DNA from 4 places in the Streptomyces sp. KLMMK genome. Region 1 is predicted to be linked to each of the others. Evidence: riboswitches for the same ligand, from Rfam matches in the RefSeq annotation. Region 1 holds a riboswitch; each other region holds the start of a gene.

Evidence for each region. Region 1 has a riboswitch for cyclic di-AMP ahead of V7793_RS25205 (M23 family metallopeptidase). Riboswitches for the same ligand answer to the same signal wherever they lie in the genome.
Region 2: it holds a riboswitch for cyclic di-AMP, as region 1 does, so the genes downstream of both, V7793_RS28865 (C40 family peptidase) here and V7793_RS25205 (M23 family metallopeptidase) in region 1, are expected to answer to the same signal.
Region 3: it holds a riboswitch for cyclic di-AMP, as region 1 does, so the genes downstream of both, V7793_RS15090 (M23 family metallopeptidase) here and V7793_RS25205 (M23 family metallopeptidase) in region 1, are expected to answer to the same signal.
Region 4: it holds a riboswitch for cyclic di-AMP, as region 1 does, so the genes downstream of both, V7793_RS31725 (C40 family peptidase) here and V7793_RS25205 (M23 family metallopeptidase) in region 1, are expected to answer to the same signal.

Annotation. Positions count from the first base shown of each region.
Region 1 is NZ_JBAMDC010000220.1:143-8,038, reverse strand. It holds gene V7793_RS25225 (CobW family GTP-binding protein) at 1-287, shown strand, start outside; gene V7793_RS25220 (DNA gyrase/topoisomerase IV subunit A) at 325-2,781, opposite strand; gene V7793_RS25215 (M16 family metallopeptidase) at 3,005-4,357, shown strand; gene V7793_RS25210 (M16 family metallopeptidase) at 4,393-5,760, shown strand; cyclic di-AMP (ydaO/yuaA leader) riboswitch at 5,976-6,131, shown strand; gene V7793_RS25205 (M23 family metallopeptidase) at 6,145-6,954, shown strand; gene V7793_RS25200 (GntR family transcriptional regulator) at 7,225-7,890, shown strand.
Region 2 is NZ_JBAMDC010000301.1:366-7,529, forward strand. It holds partial or broken gene V7793_RS28850 (FAD/NAD(P)-binding protein) at 1-1,114, opposite strand, end outside; gene V7793_RS28855 (hypothetical protein) at 1,453-2,721, shown strand; gene V7793_RS28860 (carboxylate-amine ligase) at 2,729-3,811, opposite strand; cyclic di-AMP (ydaO/yuaA leader) riboswitch at 4,167-4,329, shown strand; gene V7793_RS28865 (C40 family peptidase) at 4,334-4,807, shown strand; gene V7793_RS28870 (S1 family peptidase) at 4,949-6,019, opposite strand; gene V7793_RS28875 (hypothetical protein) at 6,527-6,712, opposite strand; partial or broken gene V7793_RS28880 (AfsR/SARP family transcriptional regulator) at 6,895-7,164, shown strand, end outside.
Region 3 is NZ_JBAMDC010000080.1:4,914-12,809, reverse strand. It holds partial or broken gene V7793_RS15115 (DUF5753 domain-containing protein) at 474-953, shown strand; gene V7793_RS15110 (DUF397 domain-containing protein) at 953-1,162, shown strand; gene V7793_RS15105 (hypothetical protein) at 1,506-2,351, shown strand; gene V7793_RS15100 (hypothetical protein) at 2,448-2,747, shown strand; gene V7793_RS15095 (aldo/keto reductase) at 2,816-3,760, opposite strand; gene V7793_RS15090 (M23 family metallopeptidase) at 3,822-4,862, opposite strand; cyclic di-AMP (ydaO/yuaA leader) riboswitch at 5,184-5,314, opposite strand; gene V7793_RS15085 (PP2C family protein-serine/threonine phosphatase) at 5,390-6,667, opposite strand; gene V7793_RS15080 (DEAD/DEAH box helicase) at 6,908-7,896, opposite strand, start outside.
Region 4 is NZ_JBAMDC010000386.1:505-6,036, reverse strand. It holds partial or broken gene V7793_RS31745 (8-amino-7-oxononanoate synthase) at 1-169, shown strand, start outside; gene V7793_RS31740 (DUF397 domain-containing protein) at 188-442, opposite strand; gene V7793_RS31735 (helix-turn-helix domain-containing protein) at 452-1,330, opposite strand; gene V7793_RS31730 (ATP-binding protein) at 1,611-2,048, shown strand; gene V7793_RS31725 (C40 family peptidase) at 2,186-2,656, opposite strand; cyclic di-AMP (ydaO/yuaA leader) riboswitch at 2,661-2,845, opposite strand; gene V7793_RS31720 (urease subunit gamma) at 3,576-3,878, shown strand; gene V7793_RS31715 (urease subunit beta) at 3,894-4,205, shown strand; gene V7793_RS31710 (urease subunit alpha) at 4,198-5,532, shown strand, end outside.

The DNA.
Region 1 (7,896 bases):
TCCTCGACAGCCGGCCGGAGGGGCTCTACCGGATCAAGGGCTTCGTGTACTTCGGCATAGCCGGGCACAAGCACAAGTTCGCCGTCCACGCCGTGGGCGACTTCCTGCGCTTCTACCGCTCCTCGTGGGCACGGGCCGAGGAACGGCTCACCCAGCTCGTACTGATCGGCAGGGGAGTCGACACGGCGGCCCTGCGGGCCGGGCTGGACCGCTGCCGCGTGACCGCGGGGGAGCCGCCGGCGGAGGAGAACAGCATGTGGGGCGTCCTGCGGTACGCACAGGGCTGACGGGGGCGCCCGCGGCGCCCCCGCCCTCCGGGCCCGGTTACACCGGGCCCGCCAGCGCCTTCACCGGCTTCGCCAGGGGAGCGCCCGAGCCGTCGCGCCGCGGGTCGGCCTCCGGCAGCTCCACCGGGGCGCCCTTCGCATCCGCCGCCCGCGCCGGCGCGGCACCCGCCCAGGCCATGACGAGGCAGTCCTCGCCCTTGAGGAAGCGCTGGCAGCGCACACCGCCCGTCGCCCGGCCCTTGCGCGGGTACTGGTCGAAGGGGGTCAGCTTCGCCGTGCCCTCCGAGGCCCCCAGCAGGGTGCCCCGCGCCCCGGCCTGGGTGAACACCACCGCGTCGGCCGCCGGGTCGATGGCCGTGAAGGAGATCACCTTCGCGTCCGCGGCGAGCTTGACGCCCGCCATGCCGCCCGCGGGCCGGCCCTGCGGCCGCACCTGCGAGGCCGGATAGCGCAGCAGCTGGGCGTCGTCGGTGATGAAGACGAGGTCCTCCTCGCCCGTCCGCAGCTCGGCGGCGCCGACGATGCGGTCGCCGTCCTTGAGGGAGATGACCTCCAGCTCGTCCTTGTTGGCCGGATAGTCGGGGACCACGCGCTTGACGACGCCCTGCTCCGTGCCGATCGCGAGCCCCGGCGAGGACTCGTCCAGCGTGGTGAGACAGACAACCGTCTCGCCGTCCGCCAGGGAGAGGAACTCCGGCACCGGTGCGCCGCCCGCCAGGCTGGGCGCCGCCGCCGTCTCCGGCAACTGCGGCAGGTCGATCACCCGCATCCGCAGCAGGCGTCCGGCCGACGTCACCGCGCCCACCTCGCCCAGGGCCGTCGCCGGCACCGCCGAGGCGATCACGTCGTGCTTGACGCGCTTGGCCTCGCCCGCGGCGGGCGGGAAGGGCTCGCCGGTGGCCGTACGGGCCAGCAGGCCGGTGGAGGACATCAGCACGCGGCACGGGTCGTCGGCGACCTGCAGCGGGACCGCCGACGCCGGGGCGCCGGCGGACTCCAGCAGGACCGTCCGGCGGTCGGTGCCGAACTTCTTCGCCACGTCGGCCAGTTCGCCCGAGACCATCTTGCGCAGCTCCGCGTCGGACTCCAGGATCCGCGTCAGCTCCTCGATCTCCTCGGTGAGCTTGTCGCGCTCCCCCTCCAGCTCGATGCGGTCGAACTTCGTCAGGCGGCGCAGCGGGGTGTCGAGGATGTACTGCGTCTGCACCTCGGAGAGGGAGAAGCGCGCGATGAGGGCCTCCTTGGCCTGCGCTGCGTTCTCACTCGATCGAATGATCCTGATGACCTCGTCGATGTCGAGCAGGGCCACCAGCAGGCCCTCGACCAGGTGCAGCCGGTCGCGCCGCTTGCCGCGCCGGAACTCGCTGCGCCGCCGCACCACCTCGAAGCGGTGGTCGACGTAGACCTCCAGGAGCTCCTTGAGGCCGAGCGTCAGCGGCTGGCCGTCGACCAGGGCGACGTTGTTGATGCCGAAGGACTCCTCCATCGGCGTGAGCTTGTAGAGCTGCTCCAGAACGGCCTCAGGGTTGAAGCCGTTCTTGATCTCGATGACCAGGCGCAGGCCGTGGGCGCGGTCGGTGAGGTCCTTGACGTCGGCGATGCCCTGGAGCTTCTTCGAGCCGACCAGGTCCTTGATCTTGGAGACGACCTTCTCGGGGCCGACGGTGAAGGGCAGCTCGGTGACGACCAGGCCCTTGCGGCGGGCCGTCACGGTCTCCACGGAGACGGTGGCGCGGATCTTGAACGTGCCGCGGCCCGTCTCGTAGGCGTCGCGCACGCCGCCGAGGCCGACGATGCGGCCGCCCGTGGGCAGGTCCGGGCCGGGGATGAACTTCATCAGCGTGTCGAGGTCGGCGCCCGGGTGCTTGATCAGGTGCCGGGCGGCCGCGACGACCTCGCCGAGGTTGTGCGGCGGCATGTTCGTCGCCATGCCGACCGCGATCCCGGACGAGCCGTTGACCAGCAGGTTGGGATAGGCGGCGGGCAGGGCCACGGGCTCCCGCTCGCTGCCGTCGTAGTTCGGCGTGAAATCGACGGTGTCCTCGTCGATCGACTCCGTCATCAGGGACGTCGCCGACGCCATCCGGGCCTCGGTGTAACGCATCGCCGCGGGCGGGTCGTCATTGCCGAGGGAGCCGAAGTTGCCGTGGCCGTCGACCAGCGGCACGCGCATGGAGAACGGCTGCGCCATGCGCACCAGGGCGTCGTAGATGGAGGCGTCGCCGTGGGGGTGGAGCTTACCCATCACCTCGCCCACGACGCGGGCGCACTTCACGTAGCCGCGATCGGGGCGCAGGCCCATCTCGTTCATCTGGTAGAGGATCCGGCGGTGGACCGGCTTGAGACCGTCGCGCGCGTCGGGCAGGGCCCGGGAGTAGATGACGGAGTAGGCGTACTCGAGGAAGGAACCCTGCATCTCGTCGACGACGTCGATGTCGAGGATGCGCTCCTCGAAGTTCTCCGGCGGCGGGGTCTTCGTGCTGCGGCGGGCCATCGCGGCTGCGGCTCCTTCGATCGATTGCCGAGGCAGGGTGCTGACGCGGACCATTGTGGACCGCGCCACTGACAACACCGGACACGACCCGTCCGTAAGGGGGCACCGCGCCGGGAACTTCGCCGGATGTCAGCGCGCTTGCATACAGTGACAGCACTGCTCATCACGCGAGTCATCGCGCACCGGCGCGAGATTTCAAGCGATCGAAGGGACGTACATGCCCATGGGTCACACGGCCACGCAACAGGCCGGTACCGGCGGCCTCACAGCGACCGAGCACCGCCTGGCCAACGGCCTGCGGGTGGTGCTCTCCGAAGACCACCTGACCCCGGTCGCCGCCGTCTGCCTCTGGTACGACGTCGGCTCGCGCCATGAGGTCAAGGGCCGCACAGGCCTCGCCCACCTCTTCGAGCACCTTATGTTCCAGGGCTCGGCACAGGTCAAGGGGAACGGCCATTTCGAGCTGGTCCAGGGCGCCGGCGGCTCCCTCAACGGCACCACCAGCTTCGAGCGCACCAACTACTTCGAGACCATGCCGGCGCACCAGCTGGAGCTGGCCCTGTGGCTCGAGGCCGACCGGATGGGCTCCCTGCTCACCGCCCTCGACGACGAGTCGATGGAGAACCAGCGCGACGTCGTCAAGAACGAGCGCCGCCAGCGCTACGACAACGTCCCCTACGGCACCGCCTTCGAGCGGCTGACCGCCATGGTCTTCCCGGACGGCCACCCGTACCACCACACCCCGATCGGCTCCATGGCCGACCTGGACGCGGCCTCCCTGGAGGACGCCCGCGCCTTCTTCCGCACCTACTACGCCCCGGGCAACGCCGTCCTGTCGGTCGTCGGCGACATCGACCCCGAGCAGACCCTCGCCTGGATCGAGAAGTACTTCGGCTCGATCCCCGCGCACGACGGCAAGCAGCCCCCGCGCGACGGCAGCCTGCCCGACGTCATCGGCGAGGAGCTGCGCCAGGTCGTCCGCGAGGAGGTCCCGGCCCGCGCCATGATGGCCGCCTACCGCCTCCCGCAGGACGGCTCCCGCGAGGCCGACGCCGCCGACCTGGCCGTCACCGTCCTCGGCGGCGGCGAGTCCTCCCGCCTGCACAACCGCCTGGTCCGCCACGACCGCTCCGCCGTCGCCGCCGGCTTCGGCCTGCTGCGGCTCGCCGGCGCCCCCTCGCTGGGCTGGCTGGACGTCAAGGCGTCCGGCGGCGCCGAGGTGGCCGGCATCGAGGCCGCCGTCGACGAGGAGCTCGCCCGCTTCGCCGCCGAGGGCCCGACGCCCGCGGAGATGGAGCGCGCCCAGGCCCAGCTGGAGCGCGAGTGGCTGGACCGGCTCTCCACCGTCAGCGGCCGCGCCGACGAACTGTGCCGCTTCGCGGTGCTGTTCGGCGACCCGCAGCTCGCCCTGACCGCCGTGCAGCGCGTCCTGGACATCACGCCGGAGGAGGTGCGGCAGGTCGCCCAGGCCCGCCTGCGCCCCGACAACCGCGCCGTGCTGGTGTACGAGCCCACCGAGCCGGCCGCCCCCGCCGCCGACGAGAACGCCGAAGCAGAAGAGGAGACGGCCAAGTGAGCGACGCCCTGGCCGCTGACACCGCCCAGCCTTCCATGGACTTCCACCCCCAGCCCCAGCCCGGGACCGCGGCCCCCTGGGCCTTCCCCGCCCCCGAGCGCGGCACGCTCCCCAACGGCCTGACGGTGCTGCGCTGCCACCGCCCGGGCCAGCAGGTCGTCGCCGTCGACATCAATGTGGTGGCCCCCCTGGCCGCGGAGCCGGAGGGCCTCGACGGCGTCGCCACCATCATGGCGCGCGCCCTGTCGGAGGGCACCGACAAGCACACCGCCGAGGAGTTCACCGCCGAGCTGGAGCGCTGCGGCGCCACCCTCGACGCCCACGCCGACCACCCCGGCGTGCGCCTGTCCCTGGAGGTCCCCGCCTCCCGGCTCGGCAAGGCCCTCGGCCTCGTGGCCGACGCGCTGCGCGCCCCCGCCTTCCCCGACCACGAGGTCGAGCGGCTGGTGGGCAACCGCCTGGACGAGATCCCGCACGAGCTGGCCAACCCCGCCCGCCGGGCCGCCATGGCGCTCTCCAAGGAGCTCTTCCCGGCCGGCTCGCGGATGTCCCGCCCGCGTCAGGGCACCGAGGAGACGGTCGCCCGCATCGACGCCGCCTCCGTGCGGGCCTTCTACGAGGCCCACGTGCGCCCCGCCACCACGACCGCCGTGGTCGTCGGCGACTTCACCGGCGTGGACCTCGACGAGGCCCTCGCCGACTCCCTCGGCGCCTGGACGGGTTCCCCGGCCGAGCCGTACCCGCTCAAGCCGGTCACCGCGGACGACACCGGCCGCGTCGTCATCGTGGACCGCCCCGGCGCGGTCCAGACGCAGCTCCTCATCGGCCGCATCGGCGCCGACCGGCACGGCCAGGTCTGGCCCGCCCAGAGCGTCGGCACGTACTGCCTGGGCGGCACCCTCACCTCCCGTCTGGACCGCGTCCTGCGCGAGGAGAAGGGCTACACCTACGGCGTGCGGTCCTTCGGCCAGGTGCTGCTGTCCACCCCGGAGGGCACCGGCGCGGCCATGCTCGCCATCAGCGGCTCGGTGGACACCGCCTCCACCGGCCCCGCGCTGGAGGACCTGTGGACCGTCCTGCGCACCCTCGCCGCCGGGGGCCTGACGGACGAGGAGCGCGACTCCGCCGTGCAGAACCTCGTCGGCGTCGCCCCGCTGAAGTACGAGACGGCGGCGGCCGTCGCGGGCACCCTCGCCGACCAGGTGGAGCAGCACCTGCCGGACGATTTCCAGGCGCACCTGTACGAGCGCCTCGCCGCGACGGGCACGGTGGAGGCCACCGCCGCCGTGGTGAGCGCCTTCCCGGTCGACCGCCTGGTGACGGTGCTGGTCGGTGACGCCGCGCAGATCGAGGAGCCCGTCCGGGCCCTCGGTATCGGGGAAGTGACCGTGATCACGGGCTGACGCCCCGGCGGGCCGGCCGCACCGGTCGGCCCGTCAACCGGCAGGCACGCGCACCCCTGAGGCACGCGTGCCTGCCAAATGTCCGGTTTAGTGGAGTGGTTGCACGTCTGTGTTGTGGCGTGGGCCACAAAATGGGGCTTCTGTTTGCCGATCGAAAGTGGCGGCGTCTAGCGTCAAAGCGTCTGTCCGTCAGATGTGCGTCGCATCCGCGGCCCGGGCAGACATCGCCGAGTCCCCGTACGGCGCGAGCCAGGGGAGCCGGGGACCCAAGTGTCCCTGGGGTGAATCGGGCCCCTTTCCGGAGGGATCCGTAGGAGACCTTCCTGCTCCGAACCCGTCAGCTAACCCGGTAGGCGAGAGGGAAGGAAAGGACCAGCCTCACCAATGGCGTTCACTCGTGCCACCGGGAAGCACCGCAAGCCGAGCCGCGCCGTTCGCGTCAGCGCGAACGCGGCGGGCATAGCCACCCTCGCCGCCACCGGTGTCGTCGCGGGCCTCGCCGCCCCGGCGATGGCCGCCTCTCCCGACGAGACTCACCGCCCCACCGAGGATACCGGCCTGACCCAGGCCGTCGTCATCGGCGAGGACACGGCCGGCCGCATCGGCGAGCAGGCCCAGGTCCAGACCAGCGCCGCGGCCGAGAACACCGCCGTCCACGAGGCCGAGACCGCCGCCAAGCAGCAGGCGGCCGACGTCAAGAAGGCCGCGGACGAGGCCAAGCGCAAGGCCGAGGCCGAGCGCAAGGAGCAGGAGCGCGTCGCTCGCGAGCAGGAGCGCAAGCGCCTCAACACCTTCGTCTCGCCGATCGCCGGCTCGTACGTCTCCACGTCCTACAAGGCCTCCAGCGGCCTGTGGTCCTCCGGCAGCCACACCGGCATCGACATGCACGCCGCGACCGGCACCTCGATCCAGGCCGTGGGCGCGGGCACCATCGTCGAGGCCGGCTGGGGCGGCGCCTACGGCAACAACGTCGTCATCAAGCACAACGACGGCACCTACACGCAGTACGGCCACCTCTCGTCCATCGACGTCAGCGTCGGCCAGTCGGTTACCGCCGGCCAGCAGATCGGCCTCTCCGGCGCCACGGGCAACGTCACCGGCCCGCACCTGCACTTCGAGGCCCGCACCGGCGCCACGTACGGCACCGACATCGACCCGGTCGCGTACCTCAGCGAGCACGGCGTCAACCTCTGACGCCCCTGCCCGCGCCCCCGCGCGGCACATTCGCCTGACGAAGGCCCCGGCCCACCGGCCGGGGTCTTCGTCGTATCCTCGTGTTGGCCAAAACATATCGATGACTTCACATGCGCCGTCGGAAATCGCGGACGGCTGCAATAGAGTCGCTGAACAGGCGTCAATCGGCCGCGTTTCGCGGGGGTTATGCGGAGGTTCACCCATGCGGGGCCGTACGTGAACGGTGATGGCACAGCAAATCAGAGCGGCCGTCGCATTTCCGCGCACGCCGTGTGCACGGCGATCCGTGACGACATTGTTTCGGGCACGTTTCCGCCCGGCAGCAGGCTCACCGAAGAAGTCCTCGCGCGCCGCTACGGCGTTTCGCGCGTGCCCGTGCGCGAGGCGCTGCGCACCCTGGCCTCGGAAGGGTTCGTGACCACCCGGCGGCACGCGGGCGCCTGCGTCGCGGAGCCGACCGAGCAGGAGGCCGCCGATCTGCTGGAGGTCCGCGCCCTGCTGGAGCCGCTGGGCGCCGCGCGCGCCGCACAGCGCCGTACGGAGGCGCACCTGAAGGTGCTGCGCGGTCTGGTCCGGCTCGGCCAGGAGCGGGCCCGTGGCGGGCGTACGGGCGAGCTGCGGCCGCTGGGGGACTGGTTCGACGAGACCCTCGCCCAGGCGTCCGGCAGCCCGAGCCTCGCGGGCCTGCTCACCCAGCTCCGGCTCAAGATCGCCTGGGTGTACGCGGCGGAGCCGCCCGCGCGCCCCGTCGACACCTGGGAGGTGCTCGGCGCCCTCGTGGACGCCGTCGCCCGCGGCGACGCGGAGCGGGCCCGGGCCATCGCGGCGGCCCGTGCGGACCGGTCGCCGGGGGAATTCCGGCTGCGCCGCACCGTGCCGGCGGCCCGCGTGCGGAATGCGGGTCCGGCCGTGCGAACGGTGATCTCCGGCTCCTGATCCCCG
Region 2 (7,164 bases), on a different contig from region 1:
CCCCGGAGTCGAAGTGCGCGAGCAGCCGCCGGGCGTTGACGTGGGAGAGCGCGGTCGCGTACCGCCCGGTCATCCAGGCGAACTCCGCCGCCAGTTCCCGCAGGCGGCCCGGGGACAGGGCGGGAGCCAGCGCGATGAGCTGCTCGATCAGGGGCACCATGACGTCCGGCCACGCGCACGCGCCCGCTTCGACGAGGGCGGTCTCCTCGCGCAGCCGCTGCACCGGATCGCAGGCGAGGGAGACCTGGTGGCGCAGGGGACGGCGGTCGTGCAGCCGGATCGCCTCCACCACGCACCGCACCAGCCGGTCCTCCAGGCAGGGGTCCGCGGGGTCGAGACGGGAGATGCGCTCCAGCGGCGGGTACGGGTGCAGCGGCGCGGCCAGGGACTCGCGGACGGCGGGCAGCCGGCCCGACGGCGAGGTCAGGGTGGTGCGGTGGCCGTCGCGGCACAGCAGCAGCGCCGCGTCCGCCGCCGACTGGTGGCTGCCGAGGACGAGCACCCGCGAGCCCGGGCGCAGGCCCTCCCGGATCCGGGCCGCGGGATAGGGGCTGTCGAGGTAGCGGGGGTGGCCGACGAAGGCGGCGAAGCCGTCCGGGACGCGGGGGCGGTGGACGCCGGTGCAGACGACGACGTCGTCGGCGCGCAGCTCCTCGCCGGTCGAGAGGCGCACCCGGTGGCCGTCCGGGCCGCCGGCGCCGATGCTCCGCGCGCTCGCCCGTACGTGCCCGACGGCGACGCCGGTCCGCGCGGCCTGCTCGCGGGCCCCGGCGGAGCGGTCGGCGCAGTACTCGGCCATCCGGGCGCGGGGGACGCAGTCCTTCGCGGTGCCCGTCCAGCCGTGTTCGCGCAGGTGCTCGACGAAGTCGCCGGGCCGGTCCGCGAGGAGCGAGTTCAGCTCGGCCGCGGTGTTGCACAGCAGCAGCGGGTCGTCGTCCCCGAAGGCCAGGCCCCAGCCGGCCGGGTGGGGGTCCACGACGCGGACGGAGGCGACGGGCAGGGGCGGCCGGCGATCGGCGAGCGCGCGGACCAGCTGCAGCAGCACGCTGGTCCCGGCGACCCCGCCGCCGACGATGACGACGTCCCGGCCGGTAATACGAGCGATGCGTCCCACGGGCACCTCTCTCCCCTCGGTCATCCCCCCGGGCCCGTAGAGCACCCTGCCCATCCGGCCGCCCCACGGAACCCGCGCGGCCCGGCCGCCCGCGGCGTAGAGCGGGCCGACGGCCGGGTCGGCGAGGACGTCGCCTCCAGCGCGGCGAGGGTCTCGTCGTGGGCGAGGCTCCGCCAGGACTGCAGCCGGCCTGTCCGTATTTCTGAATATCTGTCCACCATTCCCGGGCGGTTGGGCCGAACGGGCGTCACCGTCCGTCACCTCCGGACCGTCCGCCCCGGACTGCTCGTTCCTGCTGGTAGATCGGCAGGAACGGATGCGACGCGGAAGGAGCGGCCATGGGTGAGCCTGCGGTAACGGTCTCGGCCCCGGCCGAGGCCCCGGCCCCGGCGCCGCCCTCCGCCGCCGCGAGCGCTGCACGGATCGCCGCGGCCTGTGCCGGGGCCGCACCCGCGGTCGTGGCGCGGCTGAGCGGTGCCGGACTGCCGCCCGGCCCGGCCGTGGCCGTCTTCGGCCTGGGGGTGCTCTGCTCGGCGCTCCTGCTGATGTGGGCCGCGGAGACGGCCCGCGTGGACATGGCCGGGGCGCTCGCCCTGGCCCTGCTGGCCTTCATCGCCGTGCTGCCCGAGTACGCCGTCGACCTCTACTTCGCCTACGCGGCCGGATCCGACCCCTCCTACGCCGCCTACGCGGCGGCCAACATGACGGGCGCGAACCGGCTGCTGGTGGGCGTCGGCTGGCCGCTCGTCGCGCTCGCCGCCGCCCTGGCGCTGCGCCGCCGCGGCGCGACTCCGGGCGCGATCGTGCTGGAGCCGCACCGCCGCATCGACGTCGCCTTCCTCGCGGTGGCCGCCGTCTTCGCTTTCGTGATGCCGCTCAGCCGCGAGATCGGCTGGTACGTACCGGTGGTGCTCGTCCCCTGGTACGGCTACTACCTCTACCGGATCGCCAAGTGCGGCGCGGGCGGGATGGAGGAGCTCGTCGGCGTCCCGGCGCGGCTGGCCCTGCTGCCGCGGGCCGGGCGGCGCACCGTGACGGCCGTGCTCTTCGCGGGCGCCGCGGCCGTGGTCTTCGCCTGCGCCGAGCCGTTCGCGCTCGGACTGGTGGAGGCGGGCGCCTCGCTCGGCATCGACCGCTTCGTCCTGGTCCAGTGGCTCGCCCCGCTCGCCTCCGAGGCCCCGGAGCTGATCGTCGCCGTGGTCTTCGCCTGGCGCATGCGGGTCGGCGACGGGCTGGGCGCGCTGCTGTCGAGCAAGGTCAACCAGTGGACGCTGCTGGTGGGCTGCCTGCCCCTCGCCCACGCGCTCGGCGGGGGAGGGGCGGCCCTGCCGCTGGTGACCCGTCAGGTCGACGAGGTGGCCCTGACGGCCGCGCAGACCGTCCTGGCCGTCGTCGTCCTGCTGGACCTGCGCTTCGTGCGGTGGGAGGCCGCCGTCCTCCTCGTCCTCTTCGCGGTGCAGTTCGCGCTTCCGGGCGAGTACGCCCGGGAGGTGCTGACCTACGTCTACCTGGGCCTGGCGGCCCTGCTGCTGACGAGGCGGTGGCGACACCTCCCGGACACGGGCCGGGCCCTGGGCGGGCGGGTCGCGGGGGACCCGCACTTCTGACCTGCCGCTACGGTTCCGAGATCAGCTCCGTCACCGCCTTGAGCCCGTCCGTGGCCAGCGCCCGGCGCTGCCGGTCCGCTCCGGTGCCCCGCCGCAGCAGGCGGTTGACCAGCGAGCTCACCTGCCGGGTGTCGCCCGACTCCTCCAGCGACCGCCCTATGTGGGCGAGGAGGCTGCGGACGACCTCGTCCGCGCCGTGGCGCCGGCCCGCGGGGTCCACGAGGACCCCGTCGAGACCGTGCCGGGCGGCGTGCCAGTTCGCCGCGGCCAGCAGCTCCGGCAGGCAGGGCGTGGGGGGCCGCCCGGCCTTCTCGTCGCGGATGGCGGTGGCGACCAGCCCGCGGACGATGCCCGCGAACATGACGGCGTCGTCGGCGCGCAGCTGGACGTCCAGGCAGCGCACCTCGATGGTGGGATAGCGGTCCGACAGCCGTGCCTGCCAGTACAGCTGGCCCCGGTCCTCGATCGCCCCGGCCGTCAACAGCGCCTGGATGCGGGCCTCGTAGTCCGCGAGGCCGTCGAAGTACGGGGGCGGGCCGCTGACCGGCCAGCGGCTGTAGACCACGGTCCGCCAGCTGGAGAAGCCGGTGTCGATGCCGTTCCACAGCGGGGAGTTGCCCGCCATGGCGACCAGCACGGGCAGCCAGGGCCGGACCCGGTTGAGGACCGCGACGCCCATCTCGCGGTCGGGGATGGCGACATGGACGTGCATCCCGTGGACGAACTGCTCGTCCACGAGCTGGGCGGCACGGATCCGCATCGCCAGATAGCGCGGGTTGCCGGTGACCGGGATGGGCTCGGGGCCCGAGCACGGCGCCGTACCGCAGGCGGCGATCCGGCAGCCGGACCGCTTGGCGGCGGAGCTCACCGCATGGCGCAGCCGCAGCAGGTGGCGGCTGGCCTCGGCGAGATCGGAGCAGACCGGAGTGGCAACTTCCACCTGGGCCTGCAACAGCTCCGCCTGAATCTCCCGCTCGTTCACGACCGGTTCCAGGTCGACCGCCGCCCGGACCTCGTCGGCCAGGGGTACCGGCAGTGCGGTGGCCGGGTCGAGCAGAAGATACTCCTCCTCGATCCCTAGGGTGAGCATGCCGTAGGGCTACCCTCGGGCTCGCGAAGCGAACCGCACGGAGCCCGCCGGCACGGCCTTCTGACGCAAAGACGCCCTACCGCCGCCCTGCCGCGGCCCCCGCCACCTCGTCTTTCGTGCATCGCCGGGGTGACTCGAATCAGTTCTTCAACTCCCTTTTGATAAAGGGGATTACCGGTTACCCGTGATGCCGGGTAACACCCCGGTTCCAGGGATCGCCGTGAAGTGAAGAAGTTCACAGAAGCACCTTTCGGCTCCGAATTCCGGCGGCCCGTGATGCAGGATCGTGCATCGAACAACAAGATCCCGTCACCGAGGCGGGCGACCCGGGCGGACGCCGAGTCCTGCCGCCGTACCGGGTGCGGAGCAGAAACGAATGGATCGGCAGGAGCGGGAGACCCGAGCACGGCGGACCACGATGGCAGTGGTCCTTGGGGTGAAGCCATTTCAGGTGGCCGGGCAACTTCGACAGCCCGAACCCGACAGGTCATCTTTCGCAGGCGGATGACGAAGGGTTTTGGCATGTCTGCGTTCCCTGGCATATCCACACTCATGTCCCGCGCCGGTGCCGCTTCCGTGGTCACCGCGGCCACCGTGACCGCGTCGATGCTCCTCCCCGGAATGTCGGCCGAGGCGAGTGCCGCCACTCCGGGCGCCACCGCCCTGAAGGTCGCGGCCTCCAAGCAGGGCTCCCCCTACCAGTACGGCGCCGCCGGCCCCAACCGGTTCGACTGCTCGGGCCTCACGCTCTACTCGTTCAAGAAGGCCGGCAAGACCCTGCCGCGCACCGCGGCCGCGCAGTACAACAAGACCCGGCACATCTCCGCCGGCTCCCGCCAGGCGGGCGACCTGGTCTTCTTCCACTCGGGAAGCAACGTCTACCACGTCGGGATCTACGCGGGTAGCAACAAGATCTGGCACTCGCCCAAGCCCGGCGCGAAGGTCCGGCTGGAGAAGATCTGGTCCGGCAGCGTCTGGTACGGCCGGGTCAACTGACCGTCCGGACCACCCGGTCCGGCCCGGGGTGCGACGACCGACCGGGCCGGGGCGACCCAACCCCGGCCCGGAGACCTCCGGGGGAACCCGTGCAGGGTTTCCCCGGAGGAGTGCGTCACAGCCGCGTCCTGGAGCGGTGCCTCAGGGCAGCTGCGCCCCGTACGCCTGCAGCGCCGCCGGTACGGGCTGGAAGAACGTCTCCCCGCCGCCGGAGCAGTCGCCGCTGCCGCCCGAGGTGAGGCCGAGGGCGGTGGCACCGTCGAAGAGGGCGCCGCCGCTGTCGCCCGGTTCGGCGCAGACCGAGGTGCCGATCATGCCCTCGACCGCCCCCTCCTCGTAGTTGACGGTCACGTCGAGGGCCGTGACCTCGCCGCCGTGCACCCGGGTGGTGCTGCCGCTGCGCTGCACCTTCTCGCCGACGACGGCTTCCCCGGCCTTGCCGATGTTCTGCGTGCCGCCGTTGTAGAGGTCCACCGCGCTCGGGTGGGCGATGGTGGACGTGTAGCGGACGAGCGCGTAGTCGTGGCCGGGGAAGGACGAGCTCTCGACCACGCCGATCTGGGCGCCGCCCTGGGTCGCGGACCAGGTCCGCGAGGCGTTGCCGCAGTGCCCGGCCGTGAGGAAGTACGGCTTGCCGCCCTTGGTGACGTTGAAGCCCAGCGAGCAGCGCACGCCGCTGCCCCAGATCGCGTCGCCGCCCGCGATGAGCGGACGGAACTTCCCTGACGTTCTCCTGACCGCGACCTTGTCGCCGAGCTGTGCGACGGCTTTGTCCAGCCGGTCCTGCCGGGCGCCCGTGACCGTGCTGTCGGCGGTGACGACGACCTTGTTGGAGCGGGGATCCACCGACCAGGCCGTGCCCGGTACGCTCGCCTCCGCCTTGAGCGTCCGCAGGGCCGAGGCGAGCTCGGCGGCCGAGTGGCGCACGGTCCTCGGTTCGGCGCCGGCGGCCCTTGCCCTGGCCGCCGCCTCCTGGTCGAGGACGCCGACGACGAGCCTGCCGGTCCCGGCGTCGTAGTACGAGCCGGCCGAGTCCGCGCCGAGGTCGGCGGATATCCGCTGAGCCAGCTCGGCGGCCTGCGGCGAGGAGAGCTGACGGGGTGCCGGCGAGTCCGCGTGCGCGCCGGGGAGCGTCAGGGCCGCGGCCGTCAGGGCGACCATCGCCGCGCCGGCGGTGGCCGTACAGCGCGTGGAGATGCGGGAACGTTTCACTCGTGACCTCCTGTGGGGGAGTGCCCGGCGGCACGGTGGTGCCCGGGCGTGGAGGACGTGCGGGTGCGATGCGCGTGCGTGACGCACGTGCGCGACCCGTGTGCGTGACGCGTGGGTGATGCGCATCGGTGAGGACACGGTGCACGACAGGCCGATGGGAGATCGTCGCGTCCATGTCAAGTACGGGATATGGGCGAGTATCCCGAGAGGACGAGCGGAAGTTCAAGAGCGACATTCGGTCGTGCGAAGGGCGCCGGCCGCAGTCCCCCGGCGGCTCAGCGGCACCGCAAGCCGCCCCCCTGAACGGGAGTGACGGGCCTGGACGGCCGCCGTGCGGTGACCGGACACCGCGGGGCACGCCTGTCCGGTAGTCGCTCCCCGCGGGCCGCCCGTGGAGCGGCGCCGGTACGTTCTTTGCTCAGTCCTAACGGCCGGGGCACCGCAAAGGGGAGGCCGGGTCCCGCCGTTCGCACGGCGGAACCCGGCCCGGCCTTCCCGGCCTTGCGGCTACTGCGCCCCCGTCGTGTGGGTCGGACGGATCGGGCCGCTGCCGCCCGGCTTCTGCGGCGCGGTGCCCTCCACGTGCTCGACCGGCTTGTCCAGCTCGGACGCGAGCGCCTCCTCGGACGGCGTGACGGGCTGCTCGGCGGGGGCCCCGGCCTGCTCGGTGCTCTTGGGGTCCTCAGCGGTCATATCGAAAACTCCTGTGTCAGGCGCGCTGTGATGCGCAGGGAACAACTGTGCCTGCAGTATGTAACGGCGCCATCAACGGACGATCAACGGCCCCTCACCCGTCCTCTGCTCCCGTGCCGGGCGCTGAGGTACTGTCACCATCTGTCGCCGGGCAGAGCCGGCAGGGCACGGTCGGGGGAAAGATGCGGGACACAACGGAGCCGTCCGCAGACCGGCTCCATTTCCAGCTGCTCGGCCCGGTGCGCGCGCTGGCGGACGGTCACCACGTGGACCTGGGCGCGCGCCAGCAGCGCGCCATGCTCGCCGTCCTCCTGCTGCGCGGCGGCGCCACCGTCTCCAGCGACGAGCTCATCGACGCCCTCTGGGGCGAGACCGCACCGCCCCAGGCCCTGGGCACCGTCCGCACCTACGCCTCCCGCCTGCGCACCCTCCTCGAACCCGGGCGCGCCGCC
Region 3 (7,896 bases), on a different contig from region 1:
TTCTGCTGCCGGAAGGCCCGTGGCTAGCTCGTACCAGGACGTCTTGCCGTGGTCGTGAATGGTCACGCCGTGGCCGCTGGCCAGGCGCCGGCCGGGGCGGTCCCTTTCCAGTGCCGGGAATCGCCACGGGTCCGGGTCCCGGACCTCCATGCGCAGGTGGGGCCGTCCAGCGACACCGTCACCCACGTCGGTGTCCCCTCGCCCACGTGGGTAATGACGTCGGTGACGAGCTCGGTCAAGCAGAGCTGCATGGCACCCGCAAGGTTCGCGACTCCCCAGAGGGCGAGGGGTGCGGAAACCCATCGCCGCAGGTGCTCGACTCGTTCAGGGACGGCTAGAAACGGGAGTTCTCGCCTCTTGGGCGGTGCAACGAGCTAGCGCACATTCATGTGGTTCGATCCCCTCCGCCAAGGCAGTGCTGCGCCCAGCCGCAGCCGTACGACTGCACTGCGTAGGCATCGCGCAGACGGGGCCAGACGCGCAGGTACACGGAGGCCGTGCAGCACGCCTCCGAGATGCGGCTGCCGCCCGAGCAGATCAAGCAGCTCGTCGACATCCGCATGAAGCGGCAGGAAGTACTCAGTCGCAGCGACCCGCCCCACCTGTGGGCGATCCTCGACGAGTCTGTGGTCCGGCGTGTGGTGGGGTCACGTGAGGTCATGAGCGAACAGCTCAGCCATCTGCTTCAGGCCAACGACTCCCCTAGCATCACACTGCAGGTTCTCCCGTTCGCGAAGGGTGCCCACTCAGCAGCCATGGGCAGTTTCGTGATCATCGGCGGCCCGGAGCCGTCGCTCGATGTCGTGTACGTCGACCTCCACCTTGGCTCTCTCTTCATGGAGAAAGAAGCGGAGTTGGAGCGATACAGACTTGCGTTCGACTACCTGCGCGCCCAAGCGTTGGATATGGCGGCCACGTCCGCCCTCATCGAACGCGTACTCCGGGAGTTGTGATGCAGGAAGCACCCTCAGGCATACCGCGGGAAGGATGGTTCAAGTCCTCGTACAGCGGTGCCGGCCACACCGAGTGCGTCGAGGTCGCCCACGCCGCTCGGCGCACGTTCGTCCGCGACTCCAAGAATCCGGGCGGCCTCATGCTCTCCGTCTCACACGACGGATGGATGGCCTTCGTGGCCGACGCGAGACGCCTTAGCGCCCACTGACGCAGAGCCTGCCACCCGAAACTCGGGGGGCGGGGTGGTCCACGCCCGCCAGCCGACAGCACCCGAGATTTGCACCCCCGAGACTCGGGAGTCGGGACCCGAGCGGTCCATCTGAGGAATGGGCGGTGAGGCTTACCCGCCCTCCCGCCCCGTTCGCGTGTGCGTGCGCGTAAGCACACGTGTTGACTTTGTGCAACCGAGTCGCCACGCCTCGCTGTCGGCGTGTAGCGTGCGCCACAACGAACAACCCCGGCACCGGTGCTACCAACACCAGGCCGGGGTTTGACCACCTAGATCAAAGGCCCTGATCTCGTGGCTGTCGCCAACCTTATCGCTCCCCCCCATGGCCGCGCCCGGATACGGCAAGCGGACCGCACCCGATCAAGCCCCTCGCGGCCGGGGCGACTTCGCTCACCTGCCCGCCCACGAGGCGTCCATCGCCGCGCACATCGACCGGCTTCCCGACGGCGCCGCCGTCGACATCAAGACGCTCGCCAAGGAGCTCCCCGCCTACGGGCAGCAGGCCGTCGCCTCCGCCCTCAAGGCCCTGTCCGCGGCCGGTCACCTGCGTCGTTTCAGGGAGGTCGTCGGCGAGGGCCGTACGCAGTGGGTGTCCCGCTCGTACTTCTCGCGCACAGCGCGGGACGACGCCTGGTGGGCGGCCTTCCTCGCCCGTACGTCCGGGCAGGGCGCACCTTCGCCGGCCGTCTCCTCGCCCCCTGAGCCGGAGCGTGAGAAGGCGCGAAACGACTGTTCCCCCGCCTACATCGCCCTGGCCACGCTCGGCTGCTCCGACTCCCGCCTGATGCTCTCCGCCGCCGAGTGTTCCGCCCTCGAAGGCCTCGCTGCCGAGTGGTTCGCGCGCGGTGTCACACCGCTGGAGTTCGCGCGGATCCTCACGACCGGGCTTCCCGACGTCATCCACTGCCCGGGGGCATTCACCCGCAAGAGGCTCATCGACAGGCTGCCGCCGGAGCGCCTCCAGGTCCCGTACGGGGTGGCCTCGGCGCCTCACCGCGTCATGGAGTGCACCGGCTGCGGCGTCCCCGGCCGCCCCGAAGCCCTGTCCGGCGGCCTGTGTCGCCCCTGCCGCGGTGACGTGCCGTCCCCGGACCCGCTGGGCGAGGTACAGGCTGCCGTCCGCAGTCACGTCTCCCAGTTGCGCGCTCTGGCACGTGCACGGCGCTGACCATCGGCTACGTGCGCGGAAACGGGGCTCTCGCCATCGCTCCTGCGGCCCGGCGTAGCCTCGAAAACGTTGGGTTTGCTGATGCGGAGGTGTGGGATGGCTCAGGTTCCTACGGCTGTGGTGGCTGCCGGTGGGCTTGTCAGTGGGTACGGCGTTGCTCGGTGGACGAAGAAGCGGCCGCTTGGTGGGGCTGTGCTTGCCGTGGCCGGTGGGGTGGCTGCTCGGCAGTGGGCCGGGAAGGTCGGGGCGCCCCAGGCTGCGGCGCTGACCGGGCTGTACGTTGCCGCGTTCGCCGGGTCGCACCCGCTGGCCAAGAAGGTCGGAGCCTGGCCGGCCGTGTTCGGGGTGGCCGGGGCCGTGGCGCTCGCCTCTTGGGTGGCTGAGAGCCGGGCTTGAGCAGTGGGTAGAGATTGACGGCAGGGCTTCGGGCGGGGTTTTCCGCTCGAAGCCCCGCCACGGCCCGCTTACGCCGACGCCTCCGTCAGGAGGGTCAGGTCCGCCTCCGTCAGCTTGACGTCCGCCATCGCCAGCAGCGGCGCCAGCTGCTGCACCGTGCGCGCGCTCGCCAGCGGGGTCGCCACCGTGTGCTGGGCCGCGAGCCAGGCCAGGGCGACCGTGGCGAGCTCGACGCCGTGGGCCGCGGCCACCTCGTCCAGGGCCGCCAGGACGCGGCGGCCGCGGTCCGTTCGCAGGTACTCCGCGGCGCCCTCCGCCCGGGCGCTGTCCACCGTCGTGCCCGGGCGGTACTTGCCCGTGAGGAAACCCTTGGCCAGGGCGAAGTACGGGACGGCCGCCAGGCCGTGCTTCTCCGCCACCGCCGCCAGGTCGCCCTCGTAGGTGTCGCGCGAGACCAGGTTGTAGTGGGGCTGGATCGCCACGTACTTCGCCAGGCCCGCAGCCTCCGAGAACTCCAGCGACTCCTGCAGGCGCTCCGGGGTGATGTTCGAGGCCGCGATCTCGCGGACCTTGCCCTCCTTCACCAGCGCGTCGAGAGCAGTGATGAACTCCTCCACCGGCACCGACGGGTCGTCGTAGTGCGTGTAGTAGAGGTCGATGTAGTCGGTGCGCAGGCGGCGGAGGGATTCCTCCACACCCGCCTTGATCACCGCTGCGCGCAGGCCCCGCGGCTCCGGGACGCCCGCGCCGACCTTCGTGGCGAGGACGATGTCGGCACGGTTGCCGCGCGAGGCGAACCAATTGCCGATGACGGTCTCCGACTCGCCGCCCTCGTTGCCCGGAACCCAGGCCGAGTAGACGTCCGCGGTGTCGATGAAATTGCCGCCCGCCGCCGCGTACGCGTCGAGGACCGCAAAGGATTCCGCTTCGTCCGCTGTCCACCCGAAGACATTGCCGCCGAGCGCCAACGGGTGGACGGAGAGATTGCCGATCTTCTTGTGAATGTCAGCCATGTACTCCTGCAGCGTCCTTGCGGGGGCCGGTATTCCGCTACGGCCTGCGCTACGGCCTCCGCTACGGATGCAGGCCCCTGCTCCTCAGCCACCCCAGCGGGTCGATCGGCGCGCCCCCGCCCGGCCGGACCTCCAGGTGCAGGTGCGGGCCCGTGACGTTGCCCGTCGCACCGACACGGCCTATGACCTGGCCCGGCGCGACCTTCCCCGAGGTGACGACCATCGACGACAGGTGGCAGAACCACAGCTCCGTACCGTCGTCGAGCCTCAGGACGATGCGGTAGCCGTACGCCCCGGCCCAGCCGGCCTGAACGATCCTGCCGCCGCCGACCGCCCTCACCGGCGTGCCGGTCGGGGCCGCGAAGTCCTCCCCCGTGTGATTCGCGGACCACATGTTCCCCGCCTGACCGAAGCCGGCCGTCAGGGTGTACGAGGCCAGGGGGAGCTTGAAGCCGCCGGAGGCGGAGTGGCGGGCCGCCGGGGCGGGAGCCGGAGCCGGAGCCGGAGCCTGGGCGGATCGCTGCTTCTTCGGCGCCTGCTGCCTCGGTGCTTGCTGCTTCGGTGCGTGCTGCTTCGCCGTCTGCTGCCTCGACGCCTGCTGCTGCTCCGGAGCCGCCGCCCGCGCCGCCCGCGCCTCCGGCGCCTCGGGCGTCTCAGGCGTATCGACCCGCTCCTTCGCCGCCTCCGCGGACCGCGCCGCCGCCTCCGCCGCCTTCCGCTCCGCCGCCTTCTTCTGCGTCTCCGCGGCCTGCTTCACCTGGGCCGCCTGCGCCTCGGCCTCGGCCACGCCCTGCTGGTGGTCGGCCTGCTCCAGGATTCTCGCCCGGAGCACCTCACCCGCCGCCGCCGCGCTCTCGGCCATCTCCACCGCGGCCGATGCGCTTTCCTCGCCGGCGAATTCGGCGGCGGCGGAATCGACCGAGCCCGCCGCGCTCCCCGCGAAGAACGAGCCCACTCCCGGCAGCTGGGCCAGGTCGGGCATGGATATGGACGTCGCCGGGCGCTCCTGGGCGTGCGCCATGCCGCCCGCGCCGACCGCCGCGATGACGCCCGCGCCGAGGACCGCACCGCTGCGGGCCATCGTGCCGCCGCGCTGCTTCACGACGCGGTGGCGGCCGCGGCCCGTGCCGAAGGCGTTGTAGACGGAGGGGCGGTGGGAAGCGGGGGCGTACGGCGACCCGGGGTCGTAAGCGCTGTCCGACTCGTACCGCAGCTCCGGCCGGGGCTCGGGCTCCGGCTCGTACGGAGGTACGTACGCCGGGACCAGCGGCGGATCGTATGCAGCGGGCTCGTACGCGGCGGGCTCATACGGGGCAGGCCTATACGGCGCGACAGGCTCGTACCCGACAGGCTCATACGGCGCGACAGGCTCATACCCGACAGGCTCGTACGCGGCAGGCTCGTTGGATGCCACGAAGGCACTCCTTTCCTTCCTTCTCGCCTACCGGGTTAGCTGACGGGTTCGGAGCAGGAAGGTCTCCTACGGGCCGCGCGCGGCCCGATTCACCCCAGGGTGGTGGTTCCCCGGTTCCCAGAACTTGCCGGTGTATCAGGTGGTGCTGTGCCCGCGGGATTCGGCGAAGGCGCACGGCGCAGCGCCTCTTGCGGCGTTGCGACAACCGCGCTCCGTTATCGAACGTTAATAGACATGCCGGGTGGATTCCAAGCCGAACGCCCGAATCCACCGATGCCCTCGGGCACGTCTTCACAGGATGTGCGCCCACGGAGCCTGTCGATACTTTCTACGAAATGCTGTTCGATCCGCTCGCCGCGCCGGATCGCCAACAGGGCCATGTCGTCGGCAGCCTGACCCTCCGAATGGCGCGCGACGTCCGCGATCAGGGCGTCCAGCAGCGCCTCCGGGTTCTTGAACCGACAGCCCGTCAGCCCGGCCCGCGGGTCGTAGAACGTACCGCCGGCATCCCTCGCCTCGGTCACCCCGTCCGTCATCAGCAGCAGCATCGATCCCGCGGGAAACTCCCGCTCCTCCGCCCGGTCCGGCCACACCCCCAGCTCGCCCAGGCCGAGGGGCAGCGCGGGGACGGCGGGGTCGGCCGCGCCGATGCGGCCGTCCGCGTGCAGCAGGAGCGGTGAGGGGTGGCCGCGGTTCAGCAGCCGGAAGACGGGCTCCCCCGGCGGCAGCTCCGCCAGTACGGCCGTGGTGAAGCCCTCGGTCCGGTCCACGGAGTCGGCCCGCAGGTTCGCCCGCCGTGCGCCCTCCCGCTGGAGCGCGTGCTCCAGCCGCCCCGCGAGCCCCTCCAGCGTGGGCTCCTGCTCGGCCGCCTCCCGGAAGGCGCCGATCACCACGGCTACCGCCTCGACCGCGTCCAGGCCCTTGCCGCGGACGTCGCCGACGATGACGCGTACGCCGTACGGGGTGTCCTGGACCGCGTACAGATCGCCGCCGATCCGGGCGTCCGCCTGGGCGGCGACGTAGCGCGCGGCCACGCGGAGGCCGCCGATCCGGGACGGGGGCGCGGGCAGGACGGCGCGCTGGGCCGCCTCCGCGATGCCCCGGGCGGAGGCGAGCTGCTGATCGCTGCGACGGGCGATGCGGTTGATGCCGAGCGCGACCAGGGAGACGGCGCCGATGGTCGCGATCTCGGCCAGCGCCTCGCCGGTGTCGGACGGCCGGTGGTAGACCACGAGGCCGACCGCGACCGCCACGGCGGCCAGGGCGGCCGTGACCGTGGCACGGAGGGTGTGCAGCGGCGCCGCGACGAGGGGCGCGGCGGAGAGGAAGGGGGCGCACGTGTAGTGCGCGGGCGCCCCGAGGCCGAAGAGGACGGCGCCGACGATCAGAACGGCCGGGAGCCTGCGGACGGCCCGGCGGACGGCCCGGCGGACGCCCCGGCGCGCCGTACGGCGGAAGACAGGGCGGGCAGAACGGCTCTCTCGCTTGCCCACCGCACTCTCTCCTGACCGGCAGTCCCGCACGTCAACGACCTCCCACCCTTCCGGGCGGGAGGTCGTTGGGCGAACGGTGCTGGGCCAACCGGGGAGGGAGGCCCCTGGGAGAACGGCCCGGCGAGCAGTCCGGCAAGCACGCCCAGCGGGCAGTCGGCGAGTACGCCCAGCGGGCAGTCCGGCGAGCACGCCGACGGGCAGGCCGACGGGCAGGCCGGCGAGCACCCCCGGGAGAGCGGGTTACGAGGAGCGGCGCTCCCGTGCGCCCCCGGTGCCCCGGCCGGCGCCGTTCCTGCCGGCACCCCGGCCGGAAGCCGCACCGGAAGCGCCACCGGCCGCCCGGCCGGCACCCCGGCCGCCCGTGCCCCGGCCCGAACCGCCGGCACCGTAGGACGCCGAAGACGAGGACGAGGAAGACGACGAGGACGACGAGGACGACGCCCCGGAAGACATCTCCGTACGCACCCGGCCGCGACCGCCACGACCGCCGCGCGAACCACGGGTGCCCCGGGAGCCGCGCGACCCGGCGGCAGCCGCAGCCCCACCGGCGGACCCGGCGCTCGCGCCGCCCCCGCCCGACCGCTTCCGCGGCGTCGACTGGGCCGGCACCGGCGGCGCGATGACCACGGGCACGCCACTGGGCTGCTGGGCACCGGTGATGCGGACGAGCTCCTCATCCTGCGGGCCGACCGTCACGACGTTCGGGGAGATCTTGGCCGTGACCATCATGCGGCTCATCTCGCGCCGCTGCTCGGGCAGCACGAGCGTGACGACCGTGCCGGACTCGCCCGCGCGGGCCGTACGGCCGCCGCGGTGCAGGTAGTCCTTGTGGTCCATGGGCGGGTCGACGTTCACGACGAGGTCGAGACCGTCGATGTGGATGCCGCGCGCGGCCACGTTCGTGGCGATCAGCGCGGTGACCTCCTGCGTACGGAAGAGGTCCAGGGTGCGGTTGCGCTGCGGCTGGCTCTTGCCGCCGTGCAGGGCGGCGGCGCGCACGCCCTCGGACAGCAGCTTCTTCACCAGGCGGTCGGCGCCGCGCTTGGTGTCCACGAACATGATCACGCGGCCGTCGCGGGCGGCGATCCGGGTGACCGTGTCCTTCTTGTCCGTCTCGGAGACGTGCAGCAGGTGGTGGTCCATCGTGACGACCGCGCCCACCGACGCGTCGACGGAGTGCGTCACCGGGTCGGAGAGGAAGCGGCGGACGAGCCGGTCGACGTTGCGGT
Region 4 (5,532 bases), on a different contig from region 1:
GCGGTGGGCGGCGGACTGCCGGGAGGCGGGGATCGCGGTCGGCTGCTTCCGGCCGCCGTCCGTGCCGGACGGCGTCTCGCGGCTGCGGCTGACCGCCCGGGCCGACCTGTCGGACCGGCAGGTGACGGCCGCGGCCGACGCGATCATACGGACCGCGCCGGCCGCTTGAGAGAAAGGGACTGACGGGTCAGAGCGGGTCGGTCCCGCCGTCGCGCAGACCCTCGACGAAGCGGGTCCACGCGGCGGAGCGGAAGACGAGCGCGGGCCCGCCCGCCCGCTTGGAGTCGCGCACGGCGAGGAGGCGGCCGGGGAGCGGTCCGGCCGTCTCGACGCAGTTGTTGTATCCGGTGCTGTAACTGCTGCGCCGCCATGGAGCCTCGCGGAGCAGGGAAAGCGCTGCAGGGGTGGAACGGTGGGGTACGTACCGAGGCATTGCGGACATGGTGCCTCCTTACGCGCCGTCGTTGATCCCGGCGATGAATTCCAGCGATTTCTCGTGCGAGAGGGCGTGTGCGCGCAGTGTCGTGAAGGCCGCGCCGTACGCCCGGAGGTCTTCTTTCCGCTCCAGGTAGAGGCTACTCGTCAAGTGGTCGAGAACAACCACATCCAGATCAGCAATGCGCGGAAATGAGAAAATAACAAAAGGCCCGGTGATGCCCATATGGCCGCCGCTGGAGAAGGGCAGGACATGCAGTCGCACGTGCCCCAGCGATCCCGTCTCCACCAGGTGCCGCAACTGCCCGGCCATGACCTCCGGGCCGCCGACCTCATGGCGCAGCACGGCCTCGTCCAGCACGGCGCACACCTCCAGCGGCTGCTCGCCCCGGAGCACCGCCTGGCGCGCCAGGCGCACCCGCACCAGCTCCTCGACCTGCTCCGGCGCGGGGTCGCCGAGGGCCGCGCGGGTCACGGCGCGGGCGTAGTCCGGCGTCTGCAGCAGGCCGGGCACCACGGTGGTCTCCAGGGTGCTTAACCGCGAGGCCTCCGACTCCAGGCTGATGAAGTCGAGATAGGCGGGCGGCAGCCGGTCCCGGTAGGCGTACCACCAGCCGCGCCGGGCTCCCGCACCCTCGCCCGGTTCGGGGGACCCCGCACCGCACAGCGCCCCCAGCAGCGCGCGCAGCTCGGCGTCGGTGACCCCGTAGGCGTCCAGCAGCCGGGCCACGTCCGCCGGTTTCACGCCACTGCTGCCCGTCTCGATCCGGCTGACCTTCGACTGGTGCCAGCCCACCGCACGCGCGGCCTCCAGGCTCGTCAGCCCGGCCAGTTCGCGCTGGCGGCGCAGCTCCGCACCCAGCTTGCGGCGGCGTACCGCCGGTCCGTACCGCATTGGCCCTCCCCTGGGTCACTGTCGTTGTCATACGTCAGTGTCAATAGCCCAGTGTGCCGTGTGAATCCGGTCGCTCGTTGTAGAGTTCACTGCTTCGGGCGACAGATATATGCATATCTCGGGGGATCGCTCCCATCACAGGCGTTATCAGTGGCAGTCTGTCGCGCAGAGCCGTCCGAGGCCGCTCATGCCCCCCACGACTTACGGCACGCTTCCCGGTTTTCCGTGGCACGCACCGGAGTCCGGTCTCGGCGGGACCTCGGCTGAAAGGGCCACCGCCATGGCAGACCACCAAGAAGCCACCGTCACGCTGCCGAGCGCCCCCGCCTCGGTCTCCACGGCGCGCCGCTACGTCGCGGAGGTGCTGGCGGACTGGGGGCTTCCGGGCGGGACGGACACCTCGGAGACCGTGCGCCTGATCGTCTCCGAGCTCGCGACCAACGCCGTGCAGCACACCCGGGGTCAGTCGCCCACCTTCACCGTGGACGTCCGCCTCGACCGTGATCAGCAGCTGCGCATCGGCGTCACGGACAGCCACCCGCGCTTCCCCCGGCGGCTGCCCGCCGCGGTCCAGCAGGACAACGGCCGCGGCATGGTGATCATCCGCTGTCTCACCGCGGAGCACGGGGGGCGGCTGTTCTGCACGCCGACCTCCGACGGCGGCAAGACGGTGTGGATCTCCCTCCCCTGGACCGCGCCGGTCAGCGCCGAGCGCTGAACTCCCCTCCGGCCGGCCTGGCCCCCCGCACCCGGGTGCGGGGGGCCTCGGGCCTCTTCGGGCCCTCGTGCGGGGAGGTGCGGGGAGTGGGTGTCACCGGCCCTTCCGGGGTCTCCGGGCGGGCCGGTGACGCCGGGTCAGCCGACCCGGCCGTAGAGGACGCTGTTGGTCCAGATCCGCTCCAGACGGACGACCGCGCCCGTCTTGGGTGCGTGCCAGATGCGGCCGTCCCCGTTGTATATCCCCACGTGGTAGATCCCGCGCCCGGAGACGAAGAAGACGAGGTCGCCGCGTTCGCGTGCGGAGCGGGGGATGTGGTGGGTGCTGTTGTACTGCTGGGCGGCGGTGCGGGGCAGGGACTTCCCGGCCCGCTTGAAGGAGTAGAGCGTCAGGCCCGAGCAGTCGAACCGGGAGGGTCCGGTCGCCCCCCACTGATACGGGGAGCCCTGCTTCGAGGCCGCGATCCGCAGTGCCTGGGTGGAGACGGTAGACGCCTCCGCCTCTGCCGCGCCGCCCGGAACCAGCACGGTGGCTCCGACGGCGGCGAGAGTGAGGGCCGATGCCGCACCGGCCCTGGACAGCTTTGACGGACGTTTGTGCGCGCCCATGCGCTAACCCTTCGTCAGCCGCCTGTGAAGGATGACCTGTCGGGTTCGGGCAGGCGAAGGTTGCCCGGCCGCTGTCAACGGCTTCACCCCAAGGGCCGACCGCACTACTCTTGGTCGTCCCACCACTCTTGGGTCCTCCATCCCTGCCGTTGCACTCAAGTCGACCCGGCATCCCGGCGGCGGCAGGGTTCGGCGTCCGCCGGGACCGCCCCGCCTGGGTGGCGGGGTCTTGTCGTCGAAGGGATCTTGGCGCAGCCGCCGTGCCGATTCCGAGCGGAACCAGGGGTATGTGAGCCTGATCACTTCTGGGCAATTCCGGTGGACGCGGGGCGATTTGATGGTGTGCGCCCAAGCCGGCTGAGCCGCTGGCCTGCGGCGGTTCGTACCGGCCCGGGGGCAATCCGGCCGTCCGCGCCAAATCGATCACCGCGCCCCGTCTACGCCGTGATCCTTCATGGAGGGGACCGGGGTTTATTCGGGTGCGGACCCCCGGCCCTCCGGCGCACATGGCGCGGAGATCCCTTCGCCCCCGGCGCTCTGCGCCGGGGACCCGTATCGTCCGCGTCGGCATGACCCGCTCGCACCTTCCGTTCACCCGTTCCGTACGGGCGTGCGAGCCGCGGCGCCGTCGTACCACCGCGACGACCATGGTCTGCGCCGCCCGTAGCCGGCCGTACGTGTCGTGCGGACGGGCGGCCATGATCCGGCCCAGAAGATCCAGTAGGTGCAGACGACAGACGGCGCCCGGGCCCGTGGCCATGGCATCGCAAAGAGTCAGTTAACGCGTTGGAAAAGGTTGCGCCCTAATCTGCAATCACTGGCCACCGGCCGAAGAACCCCAGGTCAACACCGTGTTGAACTCGGGTAGCGTCCCGGTGCGTCCATCCGGGACACCTGGGACGACAGTGAGGTGGGACGCATGCAACTCTCCCCGCGCGAGCAGGAACGACTGCTCCTGCACGTGGCCGCCGACGTGGCCGCCAAGCGCAAGGCCCGCGGCCTGCTCCTCAACCACCCCGAGGCGGTGGCCCTGATCACGGTCCACGTCCTCGAAGGCGCCCGGGACGGCCGCACCGTCGCCGAGCTGATGTCCTCCGGGCGCGGGGTGCTCACCCGCGACGACGTCATGGAGGGCATCCCCGAGATGCTCCACGACGTCCAGGTCGAGGCCACCTTCCCCGACGGCACCAAGCTCGTCACCGTTCACGAACCGATCTGCTGACGGGGAGGACCCGCGATGATCCCCGGAGAAATCCTGTACGCCGCCGAGCCCGTGGCCCTCAACCAGGGACTGCACCGCACCCGGCTCACCGTGCTCAACGCCGCCGACCGCCCGGTGCAGGTCGGCTCGCACTACCACTTCGCCGAGGCCAACCCCGGCCTCGACTTCGACCGTGCGGCGGCCCGCGGCAAGCGCCTCGACATCGCCGCCGGCACCGCCGTCCGCTTCGAGCCGGGCATCCCCCTCCAGGTCGACCTCGTCCCCATCGGCGGCAAGCGCATCGTCGAGGGCCTGCGCGGCGAGTGCGGGGGACCGCTCGATGACTGAACTCAGCCGCGTCGCCTACGCCGGCCTCTACGGGCCGACCGCCGGCGACCGCGTCCGCCTCGCCGACACCGACCTCGTCGTCGAGATCGAGGAGGACCGCAGCGGCGGGCCCGGGCACGCCGGCGACGAGGCCGTCTTCGGCGGCGGCAAGGTCATCCGCGAGTCCATGGGCCAGTCCCGCGCGACCCGGGCGGACGGGGCCCCCGACACCGTCATCACCGGGGCCCTCGTCCTCGACCACTGGGGCGTCGTCAAGGCCGACATCGGCATCCGCGACGGCCGGATCACCGGCGTCGGCAAGGCCGGCAACCCCGACACCATGGACGGCGTCCACCCCGACCTCGTCATCGGACCCGAGACCGAGGTCATCGCCGGCAACGGCAAGATCCTCACCGCCGGGGCCGTCGACGCCCACGTCCATTTCATCTGCCCGCAGGCCGCGGACGAGGCTCTCGCCTCGGGAGTCACCACCCTGCTCGGCGGCGGCACCGGGCCGGCCGAGGGCAGCAAGGCCACCACCATCACCCCCGGAGCCTGGCACCTCGCCCGGATGTTCGAGGCCATGGAGGGCTACCCCGTCAACGTCGGCCTGCTGGGCAAGGGCAACACCGTCTCGTACGACTCGATGCGCGCCCAGCTGCGGGCCGGCGCCGTCGGCTTCAAGATCCACGAGGACTGGGGGGCGACCCCCGCCGTCATCGACGCCTGCCTGGCCGTGTGCGAGGAGAGCGGGGCCCAGCTCGCCATCCACACCGACACCCTCAACGAGGCCGGCTTCGTCGGCGACACCCTCGCCGCCATCGCCGGCCGGTCCATCCACGCCTACCACACCGAAGGCGCGGGCGGCGGGCATGCACCCGACATCATCACCGTCGTCTCCGAGGCCAACGTCCTGCCCAGCTCCACCAACCCCACCCGGCCGCACACCGTCAACACCGTCGACGAGCACCTCGACATGCTGATGGTCTGTCACCACCTCAACCCGGGCGTCCCCGAAGACCTCGCCTTCGCCGAGTCCCGCATCCGGCCGGGCACCATCGCCGCCGAGGACGTCCTGCACGACCTCGGAGCGATCTCGATCATCTCCTCCGACTCCCAGGCGATGGGCCGCATCGGGGAGGTCGTGCTGCGCACCTGGCAGACCGCGCACGTGATGAAGAGACGCCGCGGCGCCCTGCCCGGCGACGGCCCGGCCGACAATGCACGGGCCCGGCGCTACGTCGCCAAATACACCATCAACCCGGCCGTCGCGCAGGGCCTCGACCACGAGATCGGCTCCGTGGAGCCCGGCAAGCTCGCGGACCTCGTGCTGTGGGACCCCGCCTTC